3 regions of the Streptomyces sp. NPDC002888 genome follow, and region 2 is predicted to be linked to each of the others. Evidence: riboswitches for the same ligand, from Rfam matches in the RefSeq annotation. Region 2 holds a riboswitch; each other region holds the start of a gene.
The links. Region 2 has a riboswitch for cobalamin ahead of ACFYWX_RS16455 (prenyltransferase/squalene oxidase repeat-containing protein). Riboswitches for the same ligand answer to the same signal wherever they lie in the genome.
Positions count from the first base shown of each region.

Region 1: it holds a riboswitch for cobalamin, as region 2 does, so the genes downstream of both, ACFYWX_RS03405 (HoxN/HupN/NixA family nickel/cobalt transporter) here and ACFYWX_RS16455 (prenyltransferase/squalene oxidase repeat-containing protein) in region 2, are expected to answer to the same signal.
Region 3: it holds a riboswitch for cobalamin, as region 2 does, so the genes downstream of both, ACFYWX_RS25650 (ABC transporter substrate-binding protein) here and ACFYWX_RS16455 (prenyltransferase/squalene oxidase repeat-containing protein) in region 2, are expected to answer to the same signal.

Region 1 is NZ_JBIAPU010000002.1:95,663-105,352, forward strand. Features, by position in the region: gene ACFYWX_RS03380 (extracellular solute-binding protein) at 1-128, shown strand, start outside; gene ACFYWX_RS03385 (tetratricopeptide repeat protein) at 628-1,971, shown strand; gene ACFYWX_RS03390 (hypothetical protein) at 2,013-2,780, opposite strand; gene thrS (threonine--tRNA ligase) at 3,156-4,370, shown strand; gene ACFYWX_RS03400 (nucleoside hydrolase) at 4,468-5,490, shown strand; gene ACFYWX_RS03405 (HoxN/HupN/NixA family nickel/cobalt transporter) at 5,487-6,584, opposite strand; cobalamin riboswitch at 6,612-6,800, opposite strand; gene ACFYWX_RS03410 (LAETG motif-containing sortase-dependent surface protein) at 6,921-7,877, opposite strand; gene ACFYWX_RS03415 (glycoside hydrolase family 13 protein) at 8,209-9,690, shown strand, end outside.
Region 2 is NZ_JBIAPU010000009.1:23,165-32,854, forward strand. Features, by position in the region: gene ACFYWX_RS16440 (ABC transporter ATP-binding protein) at 1-967, opposite strand, end outside; gene ACFYWX_RS16445 (energy-coupling factor transporter transmembrane component T) at 964-2,106, opposite strand; gene ACFYWX_RS16450 (SCO2322 family protein) at 2,132-2,764, opposite strand; gene ACFYWX_RS16455 (prenyltransferase/squalene oxidase repeat-containing protein) at 2,761-3,996, opposite strand; cobalamin riboswitch at 4,113-4,243, opposite strand; gene ACFYWX_RS16460 (RNA polymerase sigma-70 factor) at 4,400-5,296, opposite strand; gene ACFYWX_RS16465 (NAD(P)/FAD-dependent oxidoreductase) at 5,370-6,569, opposite strand; gene ACFYWX_RS16470 (phosphotransferase) at 6,698-7,339, shown strand; gene ACFYWX_RS16475 (nuclear transport factor 2 family protein) at 7,360-7,812, opposite strand; gene ACFYWX_RS16480 (MBL fold metallo-hydrolase) at 7,855-8,907, opposite strand.
Region 3 is NZ_JBIAPU010000016.1:119,331-129,020, forward strand. Features, by position in the region: gene ACFYWX_RS25630 (purine-cytosine permease family protein) at 1-333, shown strand, start outside; gene ACFYWX_RS25635 (methylmalonyl-CoA mutase family protein) at 446-2,254, shown strand; gene scpA (methylmalonyl-CoA mutase) at 2,254-4,428, shown strand; gene meaB (methylmalonyl Co-A mutase-associated GTPase MeaB) at 4,434-5,435, shown strand; cobalamin riboswitch at 5,471-5,672, shown strand; gene ACFYWX_RS25650 (ABC transporter substrate-binding protein) at 5,740-6,786, shown strand; gene ACFYWX_RS25655 (FecCD family ABC transporter permease) at 6,783-7,835, shown strand; gene ACFYWX_RS25660 (ABC transporter ATP-binding protein) at 7,832-8,620, shown strand; partial or broken gene ACFYWX_RS25665 (FAD-binding dehydrogenase) at 8,735-9,690, opposite strand, start outside.

The DNA.
Region 1 (9,690 bases), on a different contig from region 2:
CCCTCTACGGTGCCTTCACCCAGACCTTCACCACCGAACTGAGCGCCCTCTTCAGCGAGGCCCCACCCACCGACGCGGAACTGGCCGGCCGCCTGGACAGAGCCTTACGGAAAGCCTTACCGAACTGAACGGGCCCGGGGATCGGGTGACGGGGTTACGGGGTTCCAGCTGAACCGCGTGGCGCGGCATGGCGTGGCGTGGCGTAAGTCCGGCCACAGCACCTCAAATGGGGCAGGCGTTGGCGGGCTGTCCCTAGCCTCCCCAGCCTTCCTAGCCCCCGTGCACCTGCTGGGCCGCCGGTGGGGTCGGGAGTTCCTCGTCTGCTCTTGCTGGGCCGGCGTTGGCCGCTGTGAGGAGGGCCGCTACCGCTATGACGGCTGCGGCGACGCCTCGGGCGATGGGGGCTGCGCCGGGTGGGCGGAGCCGGGGGTGGGAGAGGGTGGGGATGCTTTCGTAGCGGGTGGTTGTGCGTTCGTGCACGGCGACCTCGCAACGATGGTGGGGGGTGGCGGTGGAGAGAGGAAGGGAATTACAGCAATGTGTTAAGCACGGTTAATTCGCCGATTAACCTAGGGGCTGCCGTAGGTCAACGGCAAGAGGGCCCACGGGAGTTGGGGGAGCCACGACGTGGTCGAGCGAGACGGGCCCGAAGTCATCGGGCGGCGGGTGCAGCGGCTGCGGGTCGAACGAGGGCTCACGCAGCGGCAGTTGGCCGAGCCGACGTACACGCCCGCCTACGTCTCCACCCTTGAGGCCGGTCGCGTACGGCCCTCCGACGAAGCGCTCAAGCACCTCGCCGAGCGACTGGGCGTCGAATTCGCGGAGTTGGCCACCGGGCGCTCCGCCCGTCTCGTCACCGATCTGCGGCTCCGGCTCACGGAAGCCCAGCGCACCCTCGCCACCGGCGAGACCGAGGAGGCGGCCGAGCGGTACGCCGAGCTGCTCACGGAGGCCGAGACGCACGGGCTGGTCGACGAGCAGGCGACCGCGCTGCTCGGGCTCGGGGAGTGCGTGATCGAGCTGGGCGAGCTGGAGGCGGCGCGGGAGTACTTCGAGCGGGCGGAGACCTGTCTCGCCGACGCGCCCCTGCCCGTACGCGTCCCGGCGCTGCGCGGGCGCGCCGTCGCCCACTACCTCGCCGGTGAACTCCGTTACGCCGTCTACCTCCTCGAGTCCGCCCTCGACGAGCTGAACCGCGGCGGGCTGCACGACCCCGACGCGCTGCTCCTGCTGTACGCCTCCGTCATCGGGCCCTACATGGACATGGGCGCCCACGCCCGCGCCGCGCAGGCCGCCGAGTTCGCCCTCGCCCTCGCACCCCAGGTCGCCGATCCCGCGCTGGTCGCCCGTATGCACCGCTCCGTCGCCCGTACGCTCCTCGCCGAGGGCCGGATCGCCGAGGCCGACGCCTCGCTCGCCAAGGCCGCCGAGCTGTACCGCCAGCTCCAGATCCGTACCGAGCTCGCCAACTGCCACTGGATGCGCGGGTACGTGTACGCGCAGAACGGCGAACTGGACCGCTCGGAGGAGGAGTTGCGGGAGGCACTCACCATGCTCTCCGCCAAGCGCGCCGCCCTCTACAGCAGTCAGGTCGCCGTCGAGCTGGCCGACGTACTGCACCGGCGCGGCAAGTCGGAGGAGGCCGCCGAACTGCTGCACGGTGTCCTGAGCGACCTCAGTCCGGAGCGCGGCGCCCTGCACTCCGCCGCCGCCCACCGCCTCCTCGGCATCATCGCCGAGGACGCCCGCGACACCGAGGCCGCCGAGGAGCACTACGTCCGTGCCCTCAGCCTCCTGGAGCGCGCCGGAGCCGCCGGCGACCTCGCCGACCTGTGCCGCCTACTGGGGGACCTGCTCCGCCGGACCGGGCGCGTGGAGGCCGCCCTGGACGCGTACCGCACCGGCCTCGGGCACCGCACGGCACCGGGCACCACGACCCTCGGCCCGGCACCCGCACAGCCGCCCCTCTGACACCCGGCGTCGGCTCCGGAGTCCGGAAGCCAGTCACTGGGTCAGACCTGCACGCGCCCCCGTTTCCGTACCTCCGCCACCCGCTGTGCCCCGATCTCGACGGCCGCCTGGGTGACGGAGTCGAAGATCTCGCCGACGCCGCCGTTCGTGACGGTGATCGTGTCGTCGCCGACGCGGACGGCAGCGACGTACAGGGTGAGCTGGGTGGTTTCGTCCGCTGTCTCGCTGGTCAGGGTGATGCGCAGGCCCTGCCGGGCGTCGCCGACCTTCGGCAGGGCGGCCTCCGTGACCGTGCCGTCCTGCACGCGGCCCCCGGCGGCCTTCGCCCTGAACTCCCCGCACGAGCGCGGCAGCGTCCGCAGCCAGGCCAGGGTGCGGTCCACCTCCGCCGGGGGGTGGGTGACGACCTGGTAGTGCAGCTGGGCCTGGTACCAGTCGTCGTCGAGTCCGGCCACCGCCAGGATGCGCGCGTCCGGCCCGAACAGTTCCTCGGCGTAGAGCGCGTCGAGCAGCCGCCCGCACTCGGGGACGTCCGCCGAGGCCTTGAGCAGCCCGTCCCGCCAGGTCGCCGCGCCCTGGGTGGGTGTCCAGGGTTCCCCCAGATCACCCGCCGTGATCAACGCGGCCTGCGCCTGCGCGTCGGTGAGCGTGGGGGCCCCGGCGGGGGAGGGGGCCGTGGCGGCGGGTGAGGCGGGTGCGGCCGCCGGTGCCGTGCCCGACCCGGCGGCGGAGCACGCGGCCACGGTCAGCAAAGCGGTGAGCGCGAGCGCCGAGGGCACGACGGCCGCGCGGGCCGGGGGACGGGTCATGCGGGAGCCTCCAGGGGGAACGGGGGAGCCGTCAAGATCGGCTACGCCCCTCCACGGCACCACCGCAGCCGACCCGTCACCAGCGCGGCGGTCCGTCCGGGTGAGCAGGGCTGCCCCTGGCGGGTGTGTCCGGCGAGTGGCGTCGAGGGGACGGGGCCCTGGCCGCGGTCCCGGAAAACCCGTCGCGCCACCTCCACCCCCTTGCTACGGTCGCCCCATGCAGCGCGCCCAGCGACACTCTTGTCCTCCGTCTCTCACGACGACGCCGGAGTATGTCCCGGCGCGCTGACAGCTGACCCAGTCGAAGCCCCGGGGCGAGTGCCCCGGGGCTTTGTCGTGGCCCGGGTTCTCGCCCCTCCCACGAGGGAGCCCACCATGCATGACCACCGTCGCCTCGGCCGTGAACTCGAACTGTTCGACACCGACCCCCTGATGGGCGCGGGCCTGCCGTACTGGCTGCCCGACGGAGCGGTCGTACGGCACACCCTGGAGGAGTACGTCCGGGAGGCCGAACGGGCGGCCGGCTACCGGCACGTGTACTCGCCCGTCCTCGGCAAGCGCGAGCTGTACGAGATCTCGGGCCACTGGGACCACTACAGCGACGACATGTTCCCGCCCATGGAGCTGGGCGCGGAACAGGTCGTCCTGAGGCCCAGCCTCTGCCCCCACCACGCCCTCATCTACCGCTCCCGCTCCCACAGCTACCGCGAACTACCCCTGCGGATGGCGGAGTTGGGCGGCATGTACCGCTCCGAGCTGTCCGGCGTCCTCGGTGGACTGACCCGCGTACGGTCCATCCAGCTCAACGACGCCCACATCTTCTGCACCCTCGACCAGGCCGTCGAAGAGGCCCGCGCCGCCCTGGACCTCATCACCCGCGCCTACGCCGACCTCGGCATCCGCGCGTCCCGCCACCGCCTGTCCCTGCCGGGGGAGGGCGGCAAGTACGTCGCCGACCCCGCCCTGTGGCGGCGGGCGACCGAGCTGCTGAGGGAGGTCCTGGACGGCTCGGGACTCGCCTACGAGGAGGCGGAGGGCGAGGCCGCCTTCTACGGCCCCAAGATCGACGTGCAGATCGAGGACCGCGCCGGCCGCGAGGCCACCCTGTCCACCGTCCAGATCGACTTCCACCAGCCCGAACGCTTCGACCTGCACTACATCGGCGCCGACGGCGCCAAACACCGCCCGGTCATGGTGCACCGCAGCATCATCGGCAGCGTGGAGCGCGCGGTCGCGCACCTCGTCGAGGAGCACGGCGGCGCCTTCCCGGTGTGGCTCGCGCCCGAGCAACTGGCCGTGCTGCCGGTGGCGGAGGACCAGGTCGAGCAGGCGGAGGAGCTGGTCCGCCGGGCCGTCGCCCGCGGCCTGCGGGCGCGGCTGCACGGCCCCGAGGACGGCACCCTCGGCGCCCGTGTCCGGGCCGCGCGGCTGGTGCCGTACCAGGCGGTGATCGGGGACCGGGAGGCCGACGGCGACCTGGCCGCCGTACGCCTGCGGGACGGCCGTAGGCCGGGGGCGCTGCCCGCCGCCGATCTCCTGGACCGCGTCGAGGCGCGGGTCGTGGCGCGCGGGACCGCTCTTTGGGACTGAGAACGCGCGGGACCGACCGCCCTCCGGGACGGAGAAGGGGGGGTGAGGGCGGCGGGCCGGGCTGCATAAGGTCGGTGTGACGGAAGGGAGCCCCACCATGACCGCCCGCCCCACAGGTCGCACCAGCGACCGCTCGGCCGCCCGCACCACCGCCCGCTCGGCCGGCCGCCCCATCCCCGTGATCATCGACTGCGACACCGGCGTCGACGACGCCCTCGCCCTGCTGTTCGCGGTCCGTCACCCCGGCCTGGACCTGCGCGCGGTGACCTGCGTGGCCGGGAACACGGACGTCGACGGGGTCGTCCGCAACACCCTCACCGTGCTGGAGCAGGCCGGCGCCCCTGGCATCCCCGTCGCCCGGGGCGCCGAACGCCCGCTGATCGAGTCGGTCCGCGTGGCCCGGCATGTGCACGGCGAGGACGGCATGGCGGACCTGGGCCTGCCCGCGCCCACCCGCACCCCGGTCGACGTGGACGCGGTGACGCTGCTGCGCCGGGAGATCCTCGCCTCCCCGCACCCGGTCACCCTCATCCCGACCGCCCCGCTCACCAACATCGCCCTGCTCCTGCGCACCCACCCGGAGGTGGTCCGCAACATCGAGCGGATCGTGTTCATGGGCGGCGCGGTGGCCACCGGAAACGCCACGCCGGTCGCGGAGTTCAACGTCTGGCACGACCCGGAGGCGGCCGCGATCCTGCTCACGGCCGGGGTGCCGATCACCATGTACGGCCTGGACGTGTTCAAGGAGGTCCTGGTCCCGGCGGCCGACGTCCAACGCCTGCGCACCAGCCCGGAACCCAGGCTCCGCATGGCCGGTGAACTCCTCGCCCACCGCGACCCCGCCACCTCCGGCGACCCCACGCCCACCGGCGGCCTCGGCGACGCGGGCGCGGTCTGCGCGGTCGTCGACCCGGAGGGCCTGACCACCGAACTCCTACCGGTCGAGGTCTCCCTCGCCCCCGGCCCGACCCGCGGCCAGACCGTCGTCGACCGCCGCCCCCGCCCCGGCGAGTCCGAGATACACCACGGCACCCGCGAACAGCCGCTGGTGGACGTGGCGTTGGGCGTGGACGTGGAGCGCTACGTCAAGCTGTGGCTGACGGCGGTGGAGGGCGTCTAACGCGTGTCGGCGGCGGGCCGTGCCGCCCACCTCTGTTCCACCTTCGCGAGCTTCCAGTACGCGACCGCCGCCGCCCACACCACCACGAACAGGCCGACGATGACGTAGCCGACGTTGTCGAGGTCGAGGCCCGCGATCCAGCCGGTGACGGCGTCGCGCAGGGCGAGCTTCTCGTGGAGGACGCCCACGAGTTCGATCGTGCCGATGAAGAAGGCGACGGCGATGGACAGACCGGTGATGGTGAGGTTGTAGAAGACCTTGCGGACGGGGTTGGAGAAGGCCCACTGGTAGGCGAAGTTCATGAACGTGCCGTCGAGGGTGTCGAACAGGCTCATGCCGGCGGCGAACAGGAGGGGGAGACAGAGGATCGCGTACCAGGGCAGCCCCGCCGCCGCGCCCGAACCGGCCATCACCATCAGCGTGACCTCGGTGGCGGTGTCGAAGCCGAGGCCGAAGAGGAAGCCGAGCGGGTACATCTGGCCGGGGCGTGAGATGGACCTGGTGAGGCGGCCGAGGATGCGGTTCATGAAGCCCCGGGAGTCCAGGTGCTGTTCGAGCTCCCGCTCGTCGTACGCGCCTGCCCGCATCGCCCGGAAGACCTTCAGGATGCCCAGCAGGGCGACGAGGTTGAGGGCGGCGATGAGGTAGAGGAAGGTGCCGGAGATCGTCGTACCGAGGAATCCGAGGACCTGGTGGATACCGGAGTCCTCGTTCATGACCCGGCCGGCCAGCTGGGTGCCGCCCGCGATCAGCAGGGCGAGCAGGACGACCACGCTGGAGTGGCCGAGCGCGAACCAGAAGCCCACCGACACCGGGCGTTTGCCGTCGGCCATCAGCTTGCGGGTGGTGTTGTCGATCGCGGCGATGTGGTCGGCGTCGAAGGCGTGCCGCATGCCGAGGGTGTAGGCGGTGATGCCGAGGCCGATGCCGAAGGCCCTGTCGCCGACCTCGTAGTGGCCGGGGGCGACGAGCAGGAACAGGATGCCGAACGCGACGACGTGCAGGGCGGCGATGACCGCCATCAGCACCGCCGTCCGCACGGTGTCCTCGCGTCGCCAGCGGAAGGACGTGGGCAGGGCGGCAGGGTCGGTCATCCGGTCACGCTCCAGCACCTCGTGGATCAGTTCGTGAGATGCCGTGGCCGGTCTCCTGGCTTACGGGTGCACGCGCCCGGCCCGCCTTCCCGGCTGCCTCGCGGCGACCAGTGGCTGTCCCTCAGGGGACGTGGGACGGGAACTCCCCGATCACAGTGGCGAGGGCCGCGTCGGCATCACACCGACTTCCCGAACACCACGGCCCGCCCACCGTAGAGCAGACCCCCGGCCGCCGCCCACCCACCACCTGACCGGGTCGGTCAGGTGGTGGGCCTCACGGGCGGTCGAGAGGTGGCTCTCAAGGCCACGAAGCTACGGGGCTACGAAGCTACGTGGCTACGAGCGGGCGGCCTTGCGCCTGCGGGTCGTCATGACGATCGCTCCGCCGCCCACGAGGAGGGCCGCGGCGCCGGCGGCGATCACGCCGGTGTTGCTGTTCGCGCCGGTCTCCGCCAGGTCACCGCCGCCGCCGTGCGGGGTTGCCGCCGGGGGCGTGGTGGACTCGGAGGCGCTCGGGGGCGGGGTGGAGGCCGGCTCGGACGGGGTCGGGGTGCCGGCCGGGGGCTCGGTCTCGGCCGGCGGGGTCTCGGACTCCGACGCCGGAGGCGTCGCGGGCGTCGAGGGCGGCGAGGGCGGCGTGGAGGCCGGCGGGGTGGTCGGGGGCTGCGTCTCGGTGGTCGTGCAGTCCTTCGTGCCGCCGTTCCAGGCCGCGATCAGCTTGTCCTTGATCACCGGGCGGTCCGGGCCCTTGGGCAGGTCCCCGTGCTCGAAGCCGTCCTTCGCGTCGAGCTTGCCGTCGAACTTGACCGCACCCCGGTAGAGGTCGATCTGGGCGTAGCAGCCCGCGTCCGGCACCGCGATGTCGAGGGAGTCGGTCTGGCCGGGCTTGACCGTCACCGAGTCGAAGTCGACGAAGACCTGCTCGCCGGAGGTGCGGAAGTCGGCGCCGTGGGCGAGGAAGGAGGACAGGGAGGCGGTGCAGGTGCTCGCGTCCCCGGCGGTGCGGACCTTGACGTGGATCTTGCCGTCCTCGGTCGGCTTGAGGTTCTGGTCGTCGACCTTGACCGAGTCGAAGAAGTTGATGCCGTCCAGGGAGAACTGGCAGCGGTCCGTGCCGGTCTCCGTGCCCGCGCCGGTGCCCGGCTTGTACGTCCCCCCGGAGTTCCAGCCGTCGCCGCCGGGCTCGGAGGCCCAGGCGCCGGAGGCCGCGGCGACGGAGGCCGCGCACAGGGCGAGCGACGCGGCGCCCGTCCCCAGCAGGCGGCGCATGGTGACACGTCTCGCTATGGACATGCGGATCCCATCTTGGCGTGCGAAACCCGGGCACGGCGGGAGGGCAGCACGACGCTGCCGGCAGTACCGGGGGTGGGTGGTCGAAGAAACACTGGGCCCATTGGTCACATGCGCCACAGCGTGCACTCATGGTGGATCTCGGGACGGAACACTGTCAACCTGCGGCTGAGCCAAGGAAGTTCGGCTGTCATCACATTTCCGTCACACGGGGAATGGAATGTTCCGACGTTGTCGAAGGTTCACTTTTCCGGCGATGTGGACAGAATTTCCCTCTATCGTGCATAGAACGCTCGTCGCACCGACCCGAGACCGAACCGGAAGAGGAGCCCGCGTGATCGTCCGTACCACGCCCGACCTCTCGTCCAAGGATCCGAACTGGTGGCGGCAGGCCGTCATCTACCAGGTGTATCCCCGCAGCTTCGCCGACGCCGACGGCGACGGGCTCGGGGACCTCCGGGGGGTCACCCAGCGCCTGTCCCACCTCGCCGCGCTCGGTGTGGACGCGCTGTGGCTCAGCCCCTTCTACCCGTCCGAGCTCGCCGACGGCGGCTACGACGTCGCCGACTACCGGGACGTCGACCCGCGCCTGGGCAGCCTGGCCGATTTCGACGAGATGGTCGTCGAGGCCCACCGCCTGGGCCTGAAGGTGATCGTCGACCTGGTCCCGAACCACACCTCGCACCAGCACGTGTGGTTCCAGGAGGCCCTGGCGGCCGGTCCTGGCTCCCCGGCCCGTGACCGGTACGTCTTCCGCGACGGCCGGGGCGAGCACGGAGAGCAGCCGCCCACCGACTGGCAGTCCGTCTTCGGTGGCAGCGCGTGGCAGCGGGTGCCGGACGGGCAGTGGTACCTGCACCTCTTCGCGCCCCAGCAGCCCGACCTGAACTGGGCGCACGAGGAGGTCCGAGCCGACTTCCGCACCACCCTGCGCTTCTGGGCCGACCGCGGGGTCGACGGCTTCCGGGTCGACGTCGCGCACGCCCTCACCAAGGACCTGGCCGAGCCGCTGCGCGACCTGGGCGACCCCGAGCTGAGCCGGGAGGAGGCCCTGCCGGAGTTCGCCCCCGGCACGCACCCCTTCTACGACCGCGACGACGTCCACGAGATCTACCGCGACTGGCGCACGATCCTCGACTCCTACTCCCCGCCCCGCATGGCCGTCGCCGAGGCCTGGGTGCGCGGCCCGCGCCGCGCGTTGTACGCGCGCCCGGACGAGCTGGGCCAGGCGTTCAATTTCGAGTACCTCCAGGCGGGCTGGGACGCGCAGGAGGTGCGCGAGGTGATCACCGGGTCGCTGCGGGACGCGCGGCTGGCCGGTGCCTCGGCGACCTGGGTGCTGTCCAACCACGACGTGGTGCGGCACGCCTCCCGGCTGATGCTGCCGCCGGGCACGGACGAGAACGCCTGGCTGCTGTCCGGCGGCCACGCGCCCGCCGTGGACGGGTCGCGGGGCCTGCGCCGGGCCCGGGCGGCCGCCCTGCTGATGCTGGCGCTGCCCGGCTCGTCGTACGTCTACCAGGGCGAGGAACTCGGGCTGCCCGAGGTCGCCGACCTGCCGGTGGAGGTCCTCCAGGACCCGATCTGGGAGCAGACGGGACGGGTCCGCAAGGGCCGCGACGGCTGCCGGGTGCCGCTGCCGTGGACGACGAGCGGACCGTCGTACGGCTTCGGCGCGGGCGGCGCCTGGCTGCCCCAGCCGCCGAGCTTCGCGTCGTACGCCGTGCAGGCCCAGGACGGGACGGAGGGCTCGACCCTGGAGCTCTACCGCACGGCTCTGAAGCTGCGCCGCAAGCTGATCGAGGGCGAGTCCCTG
Region 2 (9,690 bases):
CGGGTGTTGTGGTGACCCGTGGGGTGTCGGGCGGTACGGGTGTTGTGGTGACCCGTGAGGTGTCGGGCGGTACGGGTGTTGTGGTGATCGGTGGGGTGTCGGGCGCTACGGGTGTGGCGGTGATCCGGGGAGTGTCAGGGGTCTCCCGGCGATCGGCGAGGCGTTCCCGTAGCTCTCCCGCCCGTCGGCGGGCGTCCCGGACGGTCAGGGGAAGCGGGGACCAGCCTGCCAGCCGGCCCAGGTCGACCACCGGCGGGTACACCGGCGATACGGCCATGATGTCGGCCGGCGAGCCGAGGACCGGTGCCGCGCCCGGGCTCGGGAGGAGGGCGACCTGGTCGGCGTACTGGATGACGCGTTCCAGGCGGTGTTCGGCCATGAGGACGGTCGTACCGAGGTCGTGCACCAGGCGTTGGACGACCGCGAGGACCTCCTCCGCGGCGGCCGGGTCCAGCGCCGACGTCGGCTCGTCGAGGACGAGGACCTTGGGGTGCGGGGTGAGGACGGAGCCGATCGCGACGCGCTGCTGCTGACCGCCGGAGAGGGTGGCGATGGGGCGCTCGCGGAGGTCGGTCAGACCGAGGAGGTCGAGGGTCTCCTCGACCCGGCGCCGCATCACCTCCGGCGGCAGGCCCAACGACTCCATGCCGTAGGCCAGTTCGTCCTCGACGGTGTCGGTGACGAAGTGCGACAGCGGGTCCTGGCCCACCGTCCCCACCACGTCGGCGAGTTCGCGCGGCTTGTGGGTGCGGGTGTCCCGGCCGGCGACCGTGACGCGGCCGCGCAGGGTGCCGCCGGTGAAGTGCGGGACGAGGCCGCTGACGGCACCGAGGACCGTGGACTTGCCGACGCCCGACGGGCCCGCGAGGAGAACGAGTTCACCCTCCGGGACCTCGAAGTCCACGCCCTGGACGGTGGGTTCGCAGGCTCCGTCGTACGTCACGGAGACGTTCTCGAAACGGATCACGACGGCTCCTTGGGGACGGGGGCGGGGGTGGAGGCTGGAGTGGAGGCAGGGGCAGGGGCAGGGGCGGGGGCGAGGAAGGCGGGGAGGAGGCCGAGGAGGACCGCCGCGGCCGGCCACAGGGGGAGGGTGGGCGCGACGAGGGGGACGGTGGTGGGGTGCAGGGCCGTCGGGTCGGTGGACGCGGCGACGGTGAGGAGGACGGCGACCGCGATGCCGGCCCCGGCGACCAGGCAGGCGCGGACGTTCCAGGTGTCCGGGCGGTATCGGGTGCGCGGGGAACGGCGGCCGCCGAGGCGCAGGCCCGCGAGGGCGGCGGCGAGTCCGGTGAGGAGGAGGGGCAGGCCGTAGGTGCCGCCCGCGGCGGTGAGCAGGCCGTACGTTCCCGCGCAGACGCCGAGCAGGCCGCCCAGGGTGAGGGCGGTGGTCGTACGGCGGACCGGGGCGGGGACCTCGGCGGTACGGCCGTAGCCCCGCGCGTCCATTGCGGCGGCGAGGGCGACGGAGCGCTCCAGGGCACCCTCCAGGACGGGCAGGCCGACCTGGAGCAGGCCGCGTATGCCCTTGTCCGGGCGGCCGCGCAGGCGGCGGGCGGCACGTAGGCGCTGGACGTCGGCGATGAGGTTCGGGGCGAAGGTGAGGGCGACGACCACGGCCACGCCCATCTCGTACAGGGCGCCGGGGAGGGACTTGAGGAGGCGGGTGGGGCTGGCGAGGGCGTTCGCGGCTCCTACACAGATGAGGAGAGTGGCCAGTTTCAGGCCGTCGTAGAGCGCGAAGAGAAGGCCTTCCGCCGTGACCTTGCCCCCGAGGCGGATGCCCTGGGCCCAGTGGGGGAGCGGGACTTCGGGGAGGGTGACGATCACGTGGGTGCCGGGGATGGGGGAGCCGAGGACGAGGGCGAAGAGGAGGCGGACCAGGATGACGGCCAGGGCGAGTTTGAGGAAGGCGGTGTAGGAGCGGGCGGTGGGGGTGTGGGGGCGGTGGGTTGCCACTACGTAGGCGGAGGTGGTGATGAGGAGGGCGAGGAGGAGGGGGTTGGTGGTGCGGGTTGCTGCGGTGCCCAGGGAGAGGGACCAGAGCCACCAGGCGCCGGGGTGCAGTTGGGCCGGGCGCCGGTACCGGGGGGTGGGTCCGCTCACCGGCGCCGGCCCGGTGCCGCTGGGGCTAGGCACGGCGACGGGCCTGCCAGATCGCCGCCGCTCCCAGTGCTGCAACCACCGCTGCTCCTGCCCACAGGCCCACCGACGGGCCCCCGTCCGTCTTGGCCCGCTTCTCGGTCGTCGTCGGCTTCTTCGCCCCGCTGACCTGTTCGCCGCAGCCGTGCTCCGGATATCCCCCGATCGCGCACAGCAGGGCGTTCGTGTCATAGCGGAGGGGCTTGGCGACCGCGGCCAGGGCCTCTGCTGTCGTCGCGTCGGCGGACAGCACCGCGCAGGCCGTGCGCGGGGCGGGCGGAGTTTCGCCTGACGGGGCGTCCCTCCCCGTGCCGAAGTCGATGACCAGGGCGACGCGTTTGCGGTCGTCCTGCGGGGGCGTCTTCGCGCAGATCTTCGCGAAGTCGGCCTCGCCCCGCGGTTGTGTCGCGTCGCCGGAGTCCTCGCTGACGGCAAAGCGGAAGCCCTCGACGTCGCCGTCGGAGGGGCGGGCGGTGGAGGGGCCCTGGGTGGCGTACGCCCAGCGGTTGCCGTCGCGGTCCCAGAAGGACCAGTAGCGGTAGCCGGCGGCCTGGGACTGGGTCGTGCCGGCCGCCAGGGTCAACAACAGCGCGGTGAGGAGGAGGGCACCGCGGCGGATCACGGCTGCTGCTTCCGGTTCCGGCCGCTCAGGAGGAAGCCGATGCCGATGCCGGCGACGAGGAAGACACCGACGGTCCACCAGACGCCGAAGCCGTCGTCGGAATCCTTCTTGTCGGCGGCCTTCGTAGTCTTCTCCGCCGCCTGCGGCGCCGGGCCCGTCGCGTTGAGCTGCTTCACCAGGTCCGTGCCGCCGAAGTCGTGCGGGTCGGTGCCCATCGTGTGCGCCGCGAGGATCAGCTGGGCGTACGCCGCGGGGCCGCTCTGCCTGGCCCAGGCCGTGGCGTTCTTCTCCAGCCACGCGTACGGCTTCCGTGCGGCCGAGGTCGACCCCTGCGCGGCGAGTGCGACGACCGCGTCCGCCGTGTTGCCGTAGTCGGGCTGGTCCTTGGCGCCGGGGAGGGCGGACTTCAGGAATCCGCCCTGGGTGGCCTCCGCGAGGTAGGCGGCGCCGTTGGCCGCCACCTGCTGCGGGGCGAGCGGCTTGTCGGAGTCGGCGCAGGCCTGGACGCCCTTCGGCGCCTGTCCGGCCGTCGCCACGAAGCCCTTGCCGAGGCTGCCGAGGACACCGGCCGCCGTGGCGTCCGCGTTGGCGGCCAGCTTGCCCTTCTTGTCCGGCTGGTAGGCGAGGGCACCGCCGTCGTCCGCACCGCAGGTGAGGGACCACTTCGCCAGCAGGTCGTACGGCGACTTGCCGCCCTTGCCGTCCTCGCCGTCCCCCGCGACCTCGGCGGGCTTCTCCCCGGCGGCCACGAGGGCGCCGACGACGACGGACGTCGAGTTCGTGTCGCTGGGGCCGCCGGGGGTGTAGCCCCAGCCGCCGTCCTTGTTCTGGACGGACTTCAGCCAGGTCACGGCCTTGTCGACGGCGGTGGCGTGACCGCCGAGCGCGGCGAGGGTCTGGGCGGCGGCGGCCGTGCTGTTGGTGTCGATCACGAGCTTGGCGTCGCAGGCCTTGGCGGTGTCGGCGCGGAAGGCCGCGAACGCGCCGTTCGCGCACTGCTGTCCGGCCAGCCAGCCCACCGCCTTCGCGGCGGGCTTCACGTCCACGGTGTGCTGCGCGAGCAGGGCGAGGGACTGGCGCCAGACGCCGTCGTACGTCGGGTCGGTGCTGCCGTACAGCCCGTCGGGTATCGCCACCGACGGCGACGGGGAAGGCGTGGCGGCGACGGCGGGCGTGGCCGCGCCGATCACGACGGTGGCGGCCAGGACCGCGGCGCTGCGGCGGACGTTCATGATCGGCGGATGCCTCTCCCTGCGGGGAGCCGGGCAGCACGGGACGCCCCGGCGGCTCGGCTCCGTAGACCTCGACGGTGCCGTACGGCGGCGGGTGCCGGCGCACGTGTGAGCCGGTCATGTTTCCCGCACGGGGCAGTCCGGCTCGCCGCCCTGCACGGACGGCTCACGGTTGCGGGTCAGCGCCGGTTTTGCACCGGCTTCCCCCCGTACGGGTGTGATGACGACCGGGCCACTCTACCTTCGGTCCTGCGCTTCACCTCCGCCCTCGGAGTGGAGGTGAAGCGCATCTCACGCGCCGCGGGGAGGTTGAGGTGTTGCCGATTGCCGATTGCCGATTGCCGATTGCCGATTGCCGCGCGCCATCGGGTCGGCGGCCCCGCCTCGACGGCCTCGCCGGTGTTCAGCGCAGGGTGAGCGGGGTCTCGGATTCGACGCGGGTCAGCTTCTGAGGGTTGCGGACGTAGTAGAGGCCGGTGATGCGGGCGTCCTCGACACGGATCGCCATGACGCCGTCGAGCTCGCCGTCCAGGCGCAGGACGAGAGCGGGGTTGCCGTTGACGACGGTGGGGTCACTGGTGACGGTGGCTTCGAGCTTGCGGAGGCCGCCGACGAACATGCGGACCACCTTGTCGGCACCGATGACCGGCCGCCGCGCGGCGTGCTTGACGCCGCCGCCGTCGCTCAGCAGGACGACCTCGGGGGCGAGCACGTCGAGGAGGCCCTGCATGTCCCCGGTTTCGAGCGCACGCTGGAACGACTCCAGAGCCGCGCGGCTCTCGCGCTGGGAGACCACCTCGCGAGGGCGGCGGGCATCGACGTGCCGGCGGGCGCGGTGCGCTATCTGGCGGACGGCCGCCGGGCTCTTGTCGACGGCGGCCGCGATCTCGTCGTAGCCGACGTCGAAGACCTCGCGCAGCACGAAGACGGCGCGTTCCGTCGGCGACAGTGTCTCCAGGACGAGCATCAGCGCCATCGACACGCTCTCGGCGAGCTCGACGTCCTGGGCCACGTCCGGCGCGGTGAGCAACGGCTCGGGCAGCCAGGGGCCGACATACGCCTCCTTGCGGCGCGTCATGGTGCGCAGCCGGTTGAGCGACTGGCGGGTCGTGATCCGGACCAGGTAGGCGCGCTGGTCGCGCACCTGATCCAGATCGACCTCGACCCACCGCAGCCAGGTTTCCTGGAGGACGTCCTCGGCATCGGCCGCCGATCCGAGCATCTCGTAGGCGACGGTGAAGAGCAGGTTGCGGTGGGCGACGAACGTCTCGGTCGCGGGGTTGGTGGAGTGGTCGCTCATGTCTCGAACCCTTTCCTTCGCGGCCGGCTCTGGTTGCCGAAGGCCGTCAAGCTTGCGTCCAGGGAAGGCCTGGCTAGGCTGCCGGTTCAGCGGGTGCCGGCGTCTTGCCGCGCTCGGCCTGGAGCAGCTGCCGGCGCTTGTCGTCCCTGAACCCCCAGGCGAACGCACCGGGCTTACGCGCCTCGTCCGCCAGTTCCTTGACGACGTTTGTGCAGGCGATCTCCTTGATCTTCGCGGCAAGGCGACCGCCGATGTAGAACCTGTTCGAGGTGTCATCCCTGGAAGCGAGCTGTAGCGTGGCGGCGCGACGGCCCAGGCCGATGCACTGGCCGAAGAAACCCACGTTGACGGCCGCGGGTTGCTCACCCGCGATCCGGGCCAGCACCGTGTCGGCGGCGTGCGCGCCCAGCGGCCGCGCGGTCTGGCAGCTCATCCGGAACGGCAGGTCCGACGGTGCCGCCGAATCCCCGGCCGCGACGATGTGCCCGTCGTCCACGCTGGTCAACGTCTCGTCCGTGAGCAGGCGGCCCAGGGCGTCGGTGCTCAGCCCGCTGCGGCCGGCCAGGTCCGGCACGCTGAACCCGGCCGTCCAGATCGTCACCTCGCTCGGCATCTCGCGACCGTCACCGAGCCGCACGCCATCGCGGGTCACCGCCGTCACCTTCGCGTCGGGGCCTTCGAGCACGGTCACACCGAGTTCGGCGAGCCGCTTGGCGACCGAGCGCCGCCCCCGCGGGTGCAGGTACGCGCCGAGCACCTCGCCGCACACCAGGGTCACGGTGCGGCCCTCCTCCGCCAGCTCGGCGGCGGTCTCGATGCCGGTCGCACCGCCTCCGACCACCGTCAGAGGGGCCGTTGAGGGCGCGGCGTCGAGGACCGGCCGCAGCCGCTGCGCCTCCTCCAGGGTGGCGATCGGGTAGGCGAACTCGGCCGCTCCGGGCACGCTCGGGTCGGCGCTGCCACTGCCCACCGCGTAGATCAGGTAGTCGTAGCCGACCGTGTCGCCGGTCGCCAACGCCACGCTGCGCTCGGCCGCGTCGATCCGTGTCACGGTGTCGACCGCCAGGCGAATGCCCTCGGCCAGGATCTCTCGGTAGTCGACGACCGCGTCGTGGGACCCGCCCACCACTTGATGCAGGCGCACCCGATTCACGAAGGTCGGGCGCGGATTGATCAGGGTCACTGTCACGTCGTCGCGCTGCGTCAGGCGATTGGCCGCCATGACACCGGCGTATCCGCCGCCGATCACGACCACATCGATGTTCTCAGCCATGGTGTCTCCTCCGTTTTCAGGGGTTCGGCCTCAAGACACCTCGACATCGAACGCTGTGACAGCACGTGAGGCAGATCACTCCAAGGTGCGGGCTCAGCCGCGGAGTTGAGTGTGAGTAGGTTCGGGCCATGACAACCACGGGGAGACTTCTCGGCTCGGGGCGTACGGCCGACGTGTACGAGATCGACGAGGCCTGGGTGCTGCGCCGTGACCGGGAGGGGTGGGGGGACGCGGCGGCCGAGGGGGCGCTGATGGAGTACGTGCGCGGCCACGGCTACCCCGTGCCCCGGGTCCGTCCCTCCGACTCGCGCACCGACCTCGTGATGGAGCGGCTGGCCGGTCCGACGATGGTGCAGGCGTGGGCGGCGGGCTCGCTGGGGTCGGAGAACGCGGGGGCCGTCCTCGCCGGGCTGTTGCGCCGACTGCACGCCATCCCCGGCCGCGTCATCCACCTGGACCTCCACCCGGAGAACGTCATCCTCACCGACACCGGCCCCCGCGTGATCGACTGGGGCACGGCCGAGAGGGGGGACCCGGGGCTCGACTGGGGCATGTCCGCGATCATCCTCGCGCAGGTCGCCCTGTCCGAGGAGCCCTACGCCGAACCCGCCCGAGCCATGCTGACCGCCCTGCTCGCCGACCCCTCGGACCTGACGCCTCAGGGCTTGGCGGAGGCCCGCAGGCGTCGTGCGGCGAACCCGACCATGAGCCGGGACGAGGTGGAACTCCTCGGGGAAGCCGAGGAGTTGATCCGTTCGCTCATGGTCTAGAAGCCTAGGAGTCTAGGACCCTAGGAGGCGCGGGGTGTCTCGCCGCCGAAGGCCAGGAACAGGGTGCGGGAGGAAAGGAGCCAGGTGCCGTCCGGGGCGCGGTGGAAGGCGTCCTCGTAGTGGCCGATCTGGACCGGGGGGCCCGCCGGGACCATGCTTGCGCCGTCGTGGCCGTCGACGCGGTACGTCGTGAAATACGACCTCGCGTGCGCCGTGTCCGGGGAGGTCACCGTGACGAGGACGTTGGACATGAGGCGGCGTGAGAGGCGGTCGGCCGGACGCGAGCCGAAGTAGTCGCGCAGTGCGGCCCGGCCTTTGATCAGGCGTTCGCCCGCCGGCCATTCCCATGTGCCGTCCTCGGTGAACAACTCGGCCACGGTGGAGGGTTCGCCCAGGTCGAGGCGGTGGACGAAGTCGAGGACGAGGCGTTCGCAGGCGCGTTCGGCGAGGAGGTGTTCCCAGGGGTGGTCCATGAGGTCGTTGGTATCAGGGGGCCGTCGCGCCCCGCGAGGGAATTACACCGCGACGTACCTCACCGGCTCGCTCCCAGCCACCGCTTCCGCCCGGCCCTGCTTCACCAGTCGCCGCAGGTGGGCCTCCGCCTCGGAGACGGCGATGTTCCGTGAGCCGTAGGGGATCTGGTCCCACGGGCGGTTCCACTCCATGCGTTCGGCGACTTGCCAGGGGGTGAGGGGCTCGGCCAGGAGGGAGAGGAGGCCGGTGAGGCGGGCCTCGTGATGGGTGAGCAGTTGCCTCACACGTGCGGCCGCGTCCGTGAAGGCGTGCTGGTGGGCCGGGAGGATCTCGGCGGGGGCGAGGCGGCCGACGCGTTCGAGGGAGTCGAGGTAGTCGCCGAGGGGGTCGGTGACGGTGGCGTCGTCGGGGTCCTCGTAGAGGCCGATGTGGGGGGTGATCTCGGGGAGTACGTGGTCGCCGGAGAACAGGCGTCCGTGGCCCGGGAGTTGGGCGGGGTGTTCCTCCTCCAGATGGAGGCAGACGTGGCCGGGGGTGTGGCCCGGGGTCCAGATCGCACGGACGCGGCGGCCGGGAAGGTCGAGGAGTTCACCGGGGACGATCTCGCGGTCGGGGAGGGCGGGGGAGAGGCCGGGCAGGGCGCGGCGGGGCGCCGTGCGCAGGGGGGCCACGTGGTCCTCGGGGGCGCCGGCCGCGGTGAGCTTGGCCGTCATGTAGGTGAACCAGCGGTCGGGTCGGGTCTCACGCGTCCTGCGGACGATCGCCAGGTCCGCCGCGTGCATCGCGATCCAGGCACCGGACGCCTCGCGCACCCGGCCCGACAGGCCGTGGTGGTCGGGGTGGTGGTGGGTGACGACCACCCCGTGGACCTCGGTGATCGAGCTGCCGCAGGCCGTCAGTCCCTCCGCGAGCGCCTCCCAGGACGCCGGGTCGTCCCATCCCGTGTCGACCAGCACCGGCCCGCGGTCGGTGTCGACGACGTACACGAGGGTGTGGCCGAGGGGGTTGTCCGGGATGGGCACCTCGACGGAGCGGACGCCACCGCCGTGGTCGTACACCGTCGTCCCGGGTTCGCGGTCCTGGCTGCTTTTCATCTGCCCTCCGTCCCACGGCCATTGCCCACTATAACTAGAACTGGTTTCAATGGGTGCTCAAGTCGACTGATGCTGTGGGGCGTTGGGCTTACCTGCGCTGATGTGCGCTGATGTGCCCACCACTTGTCGTCGCTTGTCGACGCTGGCACTGCCGGACGGCCCAGAGACGGCCCAGCCGTCGGAGCGGTGCCCCTGGTCGCGGTCGGCGGCCCAGTGGCCGAGTCGAGCCGCCAACGATCTCGAAAACCGTCGTGGCAGCGATGTCACCGTGGGTTCAAAACCCATGTACCCCTCAGCGCTGGCGGAGTGGATTGTGAGACCGGCCGAAGGTGGGCTCCCGCCCAGTGCCCTTGCAGCGAGGGCACGGGAGAGTCCGGGGAGGTTGGGGGTGCATAGGGTAGGTGACGGTCTTCCCGCCGCGGCACTTTGCGCAGGTAGACGACAGACTTCGCTGGTGGCGCCTCCACAGCAAGACCGCTGGGTAGCACATCACGGCTACCAAAAACCCGAGGACATGCAACGGCAGGCCGAGGGCTGGAACTGCATCCCCCAGGCCATAGATGAGTGCACCGACTAGCCAAAAGCCCAGGTAGATCAAACAGCCCATGCGTCCCCCCGATGCCGTGACTGCGCTCACAGGATACGCCCAAGAAGCTACGAATTGTGCAGACTGTGTCGAGCATTGAGACGCGTACGCGGAAGGCCGTCGATGCGGTGTACCGCACGACCCACAAGCCCCCGACGGCCCCTGACGGCCCACGCGTTCCGGACGCGCCCCTGATC
Region 3 (9,690 bases), on a different contig from region 2:
TCGATCGCCCTGTACTTCCACGCCCTGGGCGACACCCTCCAGCCGTACTCCCCGGTCGCGGCGGCCGTCATCGCGTTCGTCCTCACCCCGCTGATGGCGATCGTCACCAAGGGCAAGTACTACCTGCGCCGCACCGACGACGGCATCGACGAACCGCTGCTCGACGCGGAGGGCAACCCCAGCGCCACGACGTACGACTGCCACGTCTGCCACCAGGCGTACGAGCGCCCCGACCTGACCGCTTGCCGGACCCACGACGCGGCCGTCTGCTCACTGTGCCTCAGCACGGACAAGGTCGGCGACCATGTGCTGCCGGCGCAGCCGTCGACGTGACCTGCCCCGGCTTCGAACGCACCCCGGGGAGTGGCAGGTCACAGTCACGGCGAGGGCAAGGTCACAGCCCTGCCTCTGCTGCCGCTCAAGTCTCCTGGCCTAGCATCCGAGCATGACGGTCCTGCCTGACGACGGGCTTGAACTGGCCGCCGAGTTCCCAGACGTGACCCATGAGCAGTGGCAGCGCCTCGTTGCGGGTGTCCTGCGCAAATCGGGCAAGGACGTCGAGGACTCGGAAGCCGAGGAAGCCCTGTCCACCCCGCTGGAGGACGGGCTTCGCACCCCGCCTCTGTACACCGCGAGCCACGCCGCACCCGAGCCCGGCCTCCCCGGGTTCGCGCCCTTCGTGCGGGGCAGCCGGCCCCAAGGAAACGCGGTCGGCGGCTGGGACGTACGGCAACGGCACACGACGGCCGACGGCGCCGCGGTGCTCGCGGACCTGGAGAACGGCGTCACTTCCCTGTGGCTGACCGTCGGCGAGGGCGGGATCCCGGTGTCGTCGCTCGGCCGGGTCCTCGACGGCGTCCACCTCGACCTGGCCCCCGTCGTCCTCGACGCGGGGCGTGAGGTCGAGGTCGCCGCACATGAGTTGCTGCGGCTGTACGAGGAGCGGGGTGTCGCCAAGGGGGCGGCGCGCGGCAACCTCGGCGCGGATCCGCTCGGGCACGAGGCCCGTACCGGGCAGGCGTACGACTTCGCGCCCGTGGCCCGGCTCGCGCGGCTGTGCACCGAGGAGTACCCGGGGCTGCGGGCGCTGACCGTGGACGCGCTGTCGTACCACGAGGCCGGCGGCTCGGCGGCGCAGGAGCTGGGCTGTTCGCTGGCGACCGGAGTGGCGTACCTGCGCGAGCTGACCGGGACCGGGCTCACCGTCGAACAGGCCTGTGCGCAGCTGGAGTTCCGGTACGCCGCGTCGGCCGACCAGTTCCTGACGATCGCCAAGCTGCGCGCGGCGCGCCGGCTGTGGGCGCGGGTGGGCGAGGTCTGCGGTGTCCCGGGCGCCGGGGCGCAGGTCCAGCACGTGGTGACCTCGCCGGTGATGATGACGCGCCGCGACCCGTGGGTGAACATGCTGCGCGCGACCATCGCCACGCTGGCCGCGGGCGCGGGCGGGGCCGACTCCGTCACCGTGCTGCCCTTCGACCACGCCCTGGGACTGCCGGACGCGTTCGCCCGGCGCATCGCCCGCAACACCTCGACGATCCTCATCGAGGAGTCGCACCTGTCCCGGGTCATCGATCCGGCGGGCGGTTCCTGGTACGTGGAGCGGCTCACCGACGAACTCGCCCACGCGGGCTGGGAGTCCTTCCAGCGGATCGAGCGGCTGGGCGGCCTGAGGGCCGCTCTGCGTTCGGGGCGTCTCGGGCAGGACCTGGCAGCCACCTGGGAAACGCGCAGCGGCAAGCTCGCCAAGCGGCGCGAACCCGTCACCGGTGTCAGCGAGTTCCCGTTCCTCGCCGAGAAGCCGGTCGTGCGCGAGAGCGCGCCCGCGGCGCCGTCGGGTGGTCTTCCGCGCGTGCGCCGCGACGAGGCGTACGAGGCGCTGCGTGCCCGCTCGGACGCCCACCTGGCCGCGACCGGCTCCCGGCCGCGCGTCTTCCTGGCCACCATCGGACCGGCCGCCGCGCACACCGCGCGGGCGACCTTCGCCTCCAACCTCTTCCAGGCGGGCGGTATCGAGCCCGTCACCGAGGGCACGTTCGAGGACAGCGGCGCCACGGAAGTGTGCCTGTGCTCCAGCGACGCGGTGTACCAGGAGCAGGCAGAAGCCGTGGCCGCGGAACTGAGGGCCGTCGGCGCCTCGCACGTGTCCCTCGCCGGGCGCCCCGGGCCGTACTCCGGAGTCGACGGCTACGTCTTCGCGGGATGCGACGCCGTCGCCGTACTGTCCGCGACCCTCGACCGCATGGGAGTGTCCTGATGGGAATCCCCGATTTCTCCGAGATCGAACTGGGGACCCCGGCCGTCGACGGCGGTGCCGACGAGTGGCGTACGGCCGTCAAGAAGGCGACCGACGGTGACGACCTGCTGTGGGAGACCCCAGAGGGCATCCCGGTCAAGCCGCTCTACACCGGGCACGACCTGGAGGGCCTGGACTTCCTCGGCACGTACCCGGGCATCGCGCCGTACCTGCGCGGCCCGTACCCGACCATGTACGTCAACCAGCCGTGGACGATCCGCCAGTACGCGGGCTTCTCCACCGCCGAGGAGTCGAACGCCTTCTACCGCCGCAACCTGGCCGCCGGCCAGAAGGGCCTGTCGGTCGCCTTCGACCTGCCGACCCACCGCGGCTACGACAGCGACCACCCGCGGGTGACCGGTGACGTCGGCATGGCGGGCGTGGCGATCGACTCGATCTACGACATGCGTCAGCTGTTCGACGGCATCCCGCTGGACCGGATGACCGTGTCGATGACGATGAACGGCGCCGTACTGCCCGTGCTCGCGCTGTACATCGTGGCCGCGGAGGAGCAGGGCGTGCCGCCGGAGAAGCTGGCGGGGACCATTCAGAACGACATCCTCAAGGAGTTCATGGTCCGCAACACGTACATCTATCCGCCGAAGCCGTCGATGCGGATCATCTCCGACATCTTCGCCTTCACCTCGCAGCGGATGCCCCGCTACAACTCCATCTCCATCTCCGGCTATCACATCCAGGAGGCGGGGGCGACGGCCGACCTGGAGCTCGCGTACACGCTCGCCGACGGCGTGGAGTACATCCGGGCCGGGCGGGAGGCGGGCCTGGACGTGGACGCCTTCGCACCTCGTCTCTCCTTCTTCTGGGCGATCGGCATGAACTTCTTCATGGAGATCGCCAAGCTGAGGGCGGCGCGCCTGCTGTGGGCGAAGCTGGTGAGGCAGTTCGACCCGAAGAACAGCAAGTCGCTGTCGCTGCGCACCCATTCGCAGACCTCCGGCTGGTCGCTGACCGCGCAGGACGTGTTCAACAACGTGACGCGTACGTGTGTCGAGGCGATGGCGGCCACCCAGGGCCACACCCAGTCGCTGCACACCAACGCCCTCGACGAGGCCCTCGCCCTGCCGACCGACTTCTCCGCGCGCATCGCCCGCAACACCCAGCTGCTGATCCAGCAGGAGTCCGGCACGACCCGGGTCATCGACCCGTGGGGCGGCAGCGCCTACGTGGAGAAGCTGACGTACGACCTCGCCCGCCGGACCTGGCAGCACATCCAGGAGGTCGAGCAGGCGGGCGGCATGGCCAAGGCCATCGACGCCGGCATCCCCAAGCTGCGCATCGAGGAGGCCGCGGCCCGCACCCAGGCCCGGATCGACTCCGGGCGCCAGCCGGTCATCGGCGTCAACAAGTACCGCGTGGACAGCGACGAACAGATCGAGGTCCTCAAGGTCGACAACTCCTCCGTACGCGCCCAGCAGATCGCCAAGCTGCGCCGACTGCGCGAGGAGCGGGACGAGCGGGCCTGCCAGGACGCGCTGGACGCGCTGACCCGGGCCGCCGGGGGCGACGGCAACCTCCTCGAACTGGCCGTGCACGCGGCGCGCGCCAAGGCGACCGTGGGCGAGATCTCCGACGCCCTGGAGAAGGTGTACGGACGGCACGCGAGCCAGATCCGTACGATCTCCGGCGTGTACCGCAACGAAGCAGGCGAGTCCCCGTCCGTGGAACGCACCCGCACCCTGGTGTCCGCGTTCGAGGAGGCCGAGGGCCGCCGCCCGCGCATCCTGGTCGCCAAGATGGGCCAGGACGGCCACGACCGCGGCCAGAAGGTGATCGCCACCGCCTTCGCCGACCTCGGCTTCGACGTGGACGTCGGCCCGCTGTTCCAGACCCCGGCCGAGGTCGCCCGCCAGGCCGTCGAGGCGGACGTCCACATCGTCGGGGTCTCCTCGCTGGCCGCCGGTCACCTCACCCTCGTACCGGCGCTGAAGGAGCAACTCGCCGAGGAGGGGCGCGAGGACATCATGATCGTGGTCGGTGGGGTGATCCCGCCGCAGGACGTGCCCACGCTCCTGGAGATGGGCGCGGCGGCCGTCTTCCCGCCCGGCACGGTGATCCCGGACGCGGCCCACGACCTGGTCCGGCAGCTGTCGGCCGATCTCGGGCACGGCCTCTGAAGCCCATGGCGATCGACCTCGACACGTATGTGAAGGGTGTCCTCGACGGGAAGCGGGCGATCATCGCGCGCGCCATCACGCTCGTCGAGTCCACCCGGCCCCAGCACCGGGCGCTGGCACAGGAGTTGCTGACCGAGCTGCTCCCGCACAGCGGCCGGGCCCGGCGGATCGGCGTCAGCGGTGTGCCGGGGGTGGGCAAGTCGACGTTCATCGACGCGTTCGGCACCCTGCTCACCGGGCTCGGGCACCGGGTGGCGGTGCTGGCGGTCGACCCGTCGTCCAGTCGTACGGGCGGCTCGATCCTCGGCGACAAGACCCGCATGGAACGCCTGGCCGTCGACCCGGCGGCCTTCGTCCGGCCCTCCCCCACCGCGGGCACGTTGGGCGGGGTCGCCAAGGCGACCCGCGAGTCGATCGTGGTGATGGAGGCGGCCGGCTACGACGTGGTCCTGGTGGAGACGGTCGGCGTCGGCCAGTCCGAGACCGCGGTCGCCAACATGGTCGACTCCTTCCTGCTGCTGACCCTCGCCCGCACCGGCGACCAGCTGCAGGGCATCAAGAAGGGTGTCCTGGAGCTGGCGGACGTGATCGCCGTCAACAAGGCGGACGGCCCGCACGAGCGCGACGCCCGCGCGGCGGCACGGGAGTTGGCGGGCGCGCTGCGCCTGATGCACGGCAGGGACGCGGCGTGGTCACCGCCCGTGCTGAGTTGCAGCGCCCGGGAGTCCACCGGTCTGGACACCGTCTGGGAACGTCTGGAACAGCACCGCGCGCTGTTGGACTCGACGGGGCGTCTCGCCGCCAAGCGCCGCGACCAGCAGGTCGACTGGACGTGGAGCATGGTCCGCGACGAACTCCTCGGCCGCCTGCACGCCGATCCGGCGGTACGGGCCTTGGCACCGGCCCTCGAACAGCAGGTCAGGGAAGGCGAGTTGACGGCGACGCTGGCCGCCGAGCGCATCCTGAGGGTGTTCACGCAGCCCGGCGACGAGGGGACCGAACACTGACGGCCGAGCTGCCCGAAAGAGGCACCCGGCGCCTGTGGTAGCTTGCCGGGGCCAGTCGTACCCATGTGCGTACACGTACGTGCGTGGGTCAGGGAATCCGGTGCGAATCCGGAGCTGACGCGCAGCGGTGAGGGCGACGGGCGGAGCAACGGCCACTGGACGGCGATCGCGGTCCGGGAAGGCGCTTCGTCCGGGTGACCCCGAGTCCGAAGACCTGCTGGCGGCCCCGGCAGCGCAGGACGGCCGGGGAGCATCCCGTACGACCGGGCTTCGCGCTTGAGCCCTCGACGCCGAAGGAAGTTCCGTGCCCCTCGCACGCCCCATCCGTCATGCCGCCCTGTCGTCTCTGGCCGGCGCCCTGTTGCTGACCGGCTGCGGCGGCTCCTCCGGCTCGTCGGCCGGGAACTCGGCGAAGGGCGAGGCCGAGGGCTATCCGGTCACGCTCGACAACTGCGGGCACCAGGTCCGCGTCCTTGGTCCTCCGCAGCGCGCGGTCTCCCTCAACCAGGGCACGACCGAGATCATGCTCTCCCTGGGGCTGGCCGATCGCATGGTGGGCACCGCCACCTGGACGGACCCGGTGGCGAAGGGCCTGGAGAAGGCGGGCGGCAAGGTGAAGCGGCTTGCCGACAACGCCCCGTCCTTCGAGAAGGTCCTGGACACCGAGCCCGACTTCGTCGCCGCCTCCTTCGCCTCCACGCTCGGCCGGGGCGGCGTGGCCCCGCGCGAGCAGTTCGACAAGCTCGGCGTCCCCACCTACCTCTCCCCCTCCGACTGCGTCGGCAAGGACAACAGCGGTGACGGCGACGGCGTACGCACCGAGCCCCTCACCCTGGACGCCGTCTACGGCGAAGTACGCGACCTCGCCAGGATCTTCGGCGTCGAGGAGCGCGGCGAGCGACTGGTCACCGATCTGAAGGACCGGGTGAAGAAGGCCACCACCGGTCTCGACGCCGAGGACGTGACCCTCATGTACTGGTTCGCCAACTCCCAGTCCCCGTACCTGGCGGGCTGCTGCGGCGCCCCCGGCATCGTCACCCGCGAACTCGGCGCGAAGAACGTCTTCGACGGCACCCACGAGGAGTGGCCGCAGGTCAACTGGGAGACCGTCGCCGACCGCGACCCCGACGTCCTCGTCATCGGCGACCTGAGCCGCAAGCAGCAGACGGCCGAGACCGCCGCGAAGAAGATCGAGTTCCTGGAGTCCGACCCGGTCACGAAGAACATGACCGCGGTCCGGAAGAAGCGGTACGTACTGCTGTCCGGCCAAGCCATGAACCCGACCCTGCGGACCGTCGAGGGCATCGAAAAGGTGGCGGCGGCGCTACGCGCGTACGGCCTCGCGGGATGACCGACGCCCTGTCCGCGACCACCCCGGCGGCGGTGCGCGGGCTGCGCCGCGCCCTGCTGTGGGCGGCCGGTCTCGCGTCGCTGTGCGCCTCCGTCGCCGTGGCGATCACCATCGGGCCTGCGGACATCGCCGTCTCAGACGTGTGGTCCACGGTGGCGGCCCATCTGGGGTGGGGGCAGGCGGAGTTGACGCCGATCCGGGACGGGATCGTGTGGAATCTGCGGCTGCCGCGCACCCTGCTCGCCGCCGTGTGCGGCGCCGGACTGGCCGTGTGCGGGGCGGTCATGCAGTCCCTGCTGCGCAACCCGCTCGCCGATCCCTTCGTGCTGGGCGTCTCCTCCGGTGCCTCGACGGGCGCGGTCATGGTGGTCGTGCTCGGCGCGGGCGGCGGCGTCCTGTCGGTCTCCGGCGGCGCGTTCGTGGGCGCGGTGGTCTCCTTCGCGCTGGTGCTGCTGCTCAGCCACACCCTCGGCGGCACCACGGACCGCGTGGTGCTCGCCGGCGTCGCCGCCATGCAGCTGTTCTCCGCGCTCACCTCCTTCGTCGTGATGACGGCGGCCGACGCGGAGACCACGCGCGGGGTGCTGTTCTGGCTGCTCGGCTCCCTCAGCGGGGCCGACTGGACGGACGTGGGTGCGGGTCTCACGGCGCTGGTGGCGGCGCTGCTGGTGTGCGCCGCTTACGCCAGGGCGTTGGACGCGTTCGCGTTCGGGCAGGACGCCGCCGCGTCGCTGGGCGTGCATGTCGCCCGCACTCGGCTGGTTCTGCTGTGCGCCACCGCTCTGCTGACGGCTGCCCTGGTGAGCTCGGCCGGGGCGATCGGCTTCGTCGGTCTTGTGCTGCCGCACGCGGCACGCGCGCTGACCGGTCCCCGCCATACGCGGCTGCTGCCGGCCACCGCCCTGGCCGGGGCGGTGTTCCTGGTCTGGGTCGACACGCTGGCCCGCACGGTGCTGGACCCGCTGGAGGTGCCGGTGGGCGTGGTGACCTCGCTGATCGGCGTACCGGCGTTCGTCCTCGTCCTGTACCGCACCAGGGGCCCGCGATGACCCACGACACGGGACTGCGCGCCGACCGGGTCACCCGCGGGCTCGGCGGCACACTGGTCCTGGACGGGGTCAGCCTCACCCCTTTGCCCGGGACCGTCACCGGCCTACTCGGCCCGAACGGCTCGGGCAAGTCCACCCTGCTGCGCCTGCTCGCCGGGGTCCTCGCGCCGACCTCCGGCGTGGTCGCTCTGGACGGCCGCCCGCTGGACCAGGTGGGCCGTCGCGCCGTGGCCCGGCGCGTCGCCGTAGTGGAGCAACAGGCGGACACCCAGGTCGCGTTGACCGTTCTCGATGTCGTACGCCTGGGCCGCGTCCCGCACCGGCGGGCCTGGAGTCCCGCGTCCGCCACGGACGAGGAAGCCGTCCGCACCGCTCTGGCCCGCACAGGCCTCGCCCATATGGCCGACCGGCCCTGGCACACCCTCTCCGGCGGCGAGCGCCAGCGGGTCCAGATCGCCCGCGCTCTCGCCCAGGAGCCGCGGGAACTGCTGCTGGACGAACCCACCAACCACCTCGACATCCAGCACCAGCTCGCGCTGCTGGCCCTGATCGCCGAACTCCGCCTGACCAGCGTGATCGCGCTGCACGACCTGAACCTGGCCGCGATGTACTGCGACCACGTGGTCGTCCTGAAGCAGGGCCGCGTGGTGGCCGGTGGCAGCCCCCGGGACGTCCTCACCGAAACCCTCGTCGCCGACGTCTACGGAGTACGGGCCACCATCACGGACGACGGCCCCGAGGAACGCCCCCACATACGGTTCCTGGGGCCGGTCTCGACCAGCTGACGCACACCGCCGGGTTCCGGTGCTGTCGCATCCCCGGACCGCGCCACCGCCGTCGCCGGAGCCGGTGACCCCGGCGGCGCCCGGACCGCAGCGGCCCGCCCCGCGGCTGGGCGCTCAGGACGCGGTCGCGGCTGCTGCCGCCCGTCCCGCCTGGCGGCCGGAGAACAGGCAGCCGCCGAGGAAGGTGCCCTCCAGGGAGCGGTATCCGTGGACGCCGCCTCCGCCGACGCCCGCGACCTCGCCGGCCGTACAGACCGGGGACGACCTCGCCGGCCGCGTTCAGGACGCGGCCCGACAGGTCGGTCTGGAGTCCGCCGAGGGTCTTGCGGGTGAGGATGTTGAGGCGTACGGCGATGAGGGGGCCGGCACTCGAATCCATGATCTTGTGGGCCGAGGCCGTGCGGCTGAGCGTGTCGCCGGGGTAGGCCAATGCGTTGCGGATGCCCATGACCTGGACGTCCTTGGTGTAGGGGTTGTCGATCTCCCGGTCGCGGGCGTCGATCTGGCGTTTGAGGTCGTCCAGCTTGATCAGGTTGTCGCCGGTGAGCTTGTTCATGCCCCTGACGAGTTCCGACAGGGTCGTCCCGACGACGAAGTCGACGCCGTTCTTCTTGAACTTCTCGATCGGCTCGGGGGTCTGCCAGATGCGCGAGAGCAGTTGCCAGACGTTCTTGTTGGTGAGGTCCGGGTTCTGCTCGGAGCCGGAGAGCGCGAACTCCTTGGCCATGATCTTCTGGGTGGTGACGAACCACGAGTAGTCGTAACCGGTGTCGGTGATCGACTTGAGGGTGTGGAGGGTGTCGTAACCGGGGATGTCGGGCGTGCCGAAGCGCTTGCCGGTGGCGTCGAACCACATGGACGACGGGCCGGGCAGGATGCGGATGCCGTGGCCGGGCCAGATCGGGTCGTAGTTGCGCAGGCCCTCGGTGTAGTGCCACATGCGGTCGGGGTTGACGATCCGTCCGCCCGCCTTCTCGGTGATCGCCAGCATGCGGCCGTCCACGTGCGCCGGGACACCGGTGATCATGGACTTGGGCGGGGTGCCGAGGCGGGTGGGCCAGTTCTGCCGT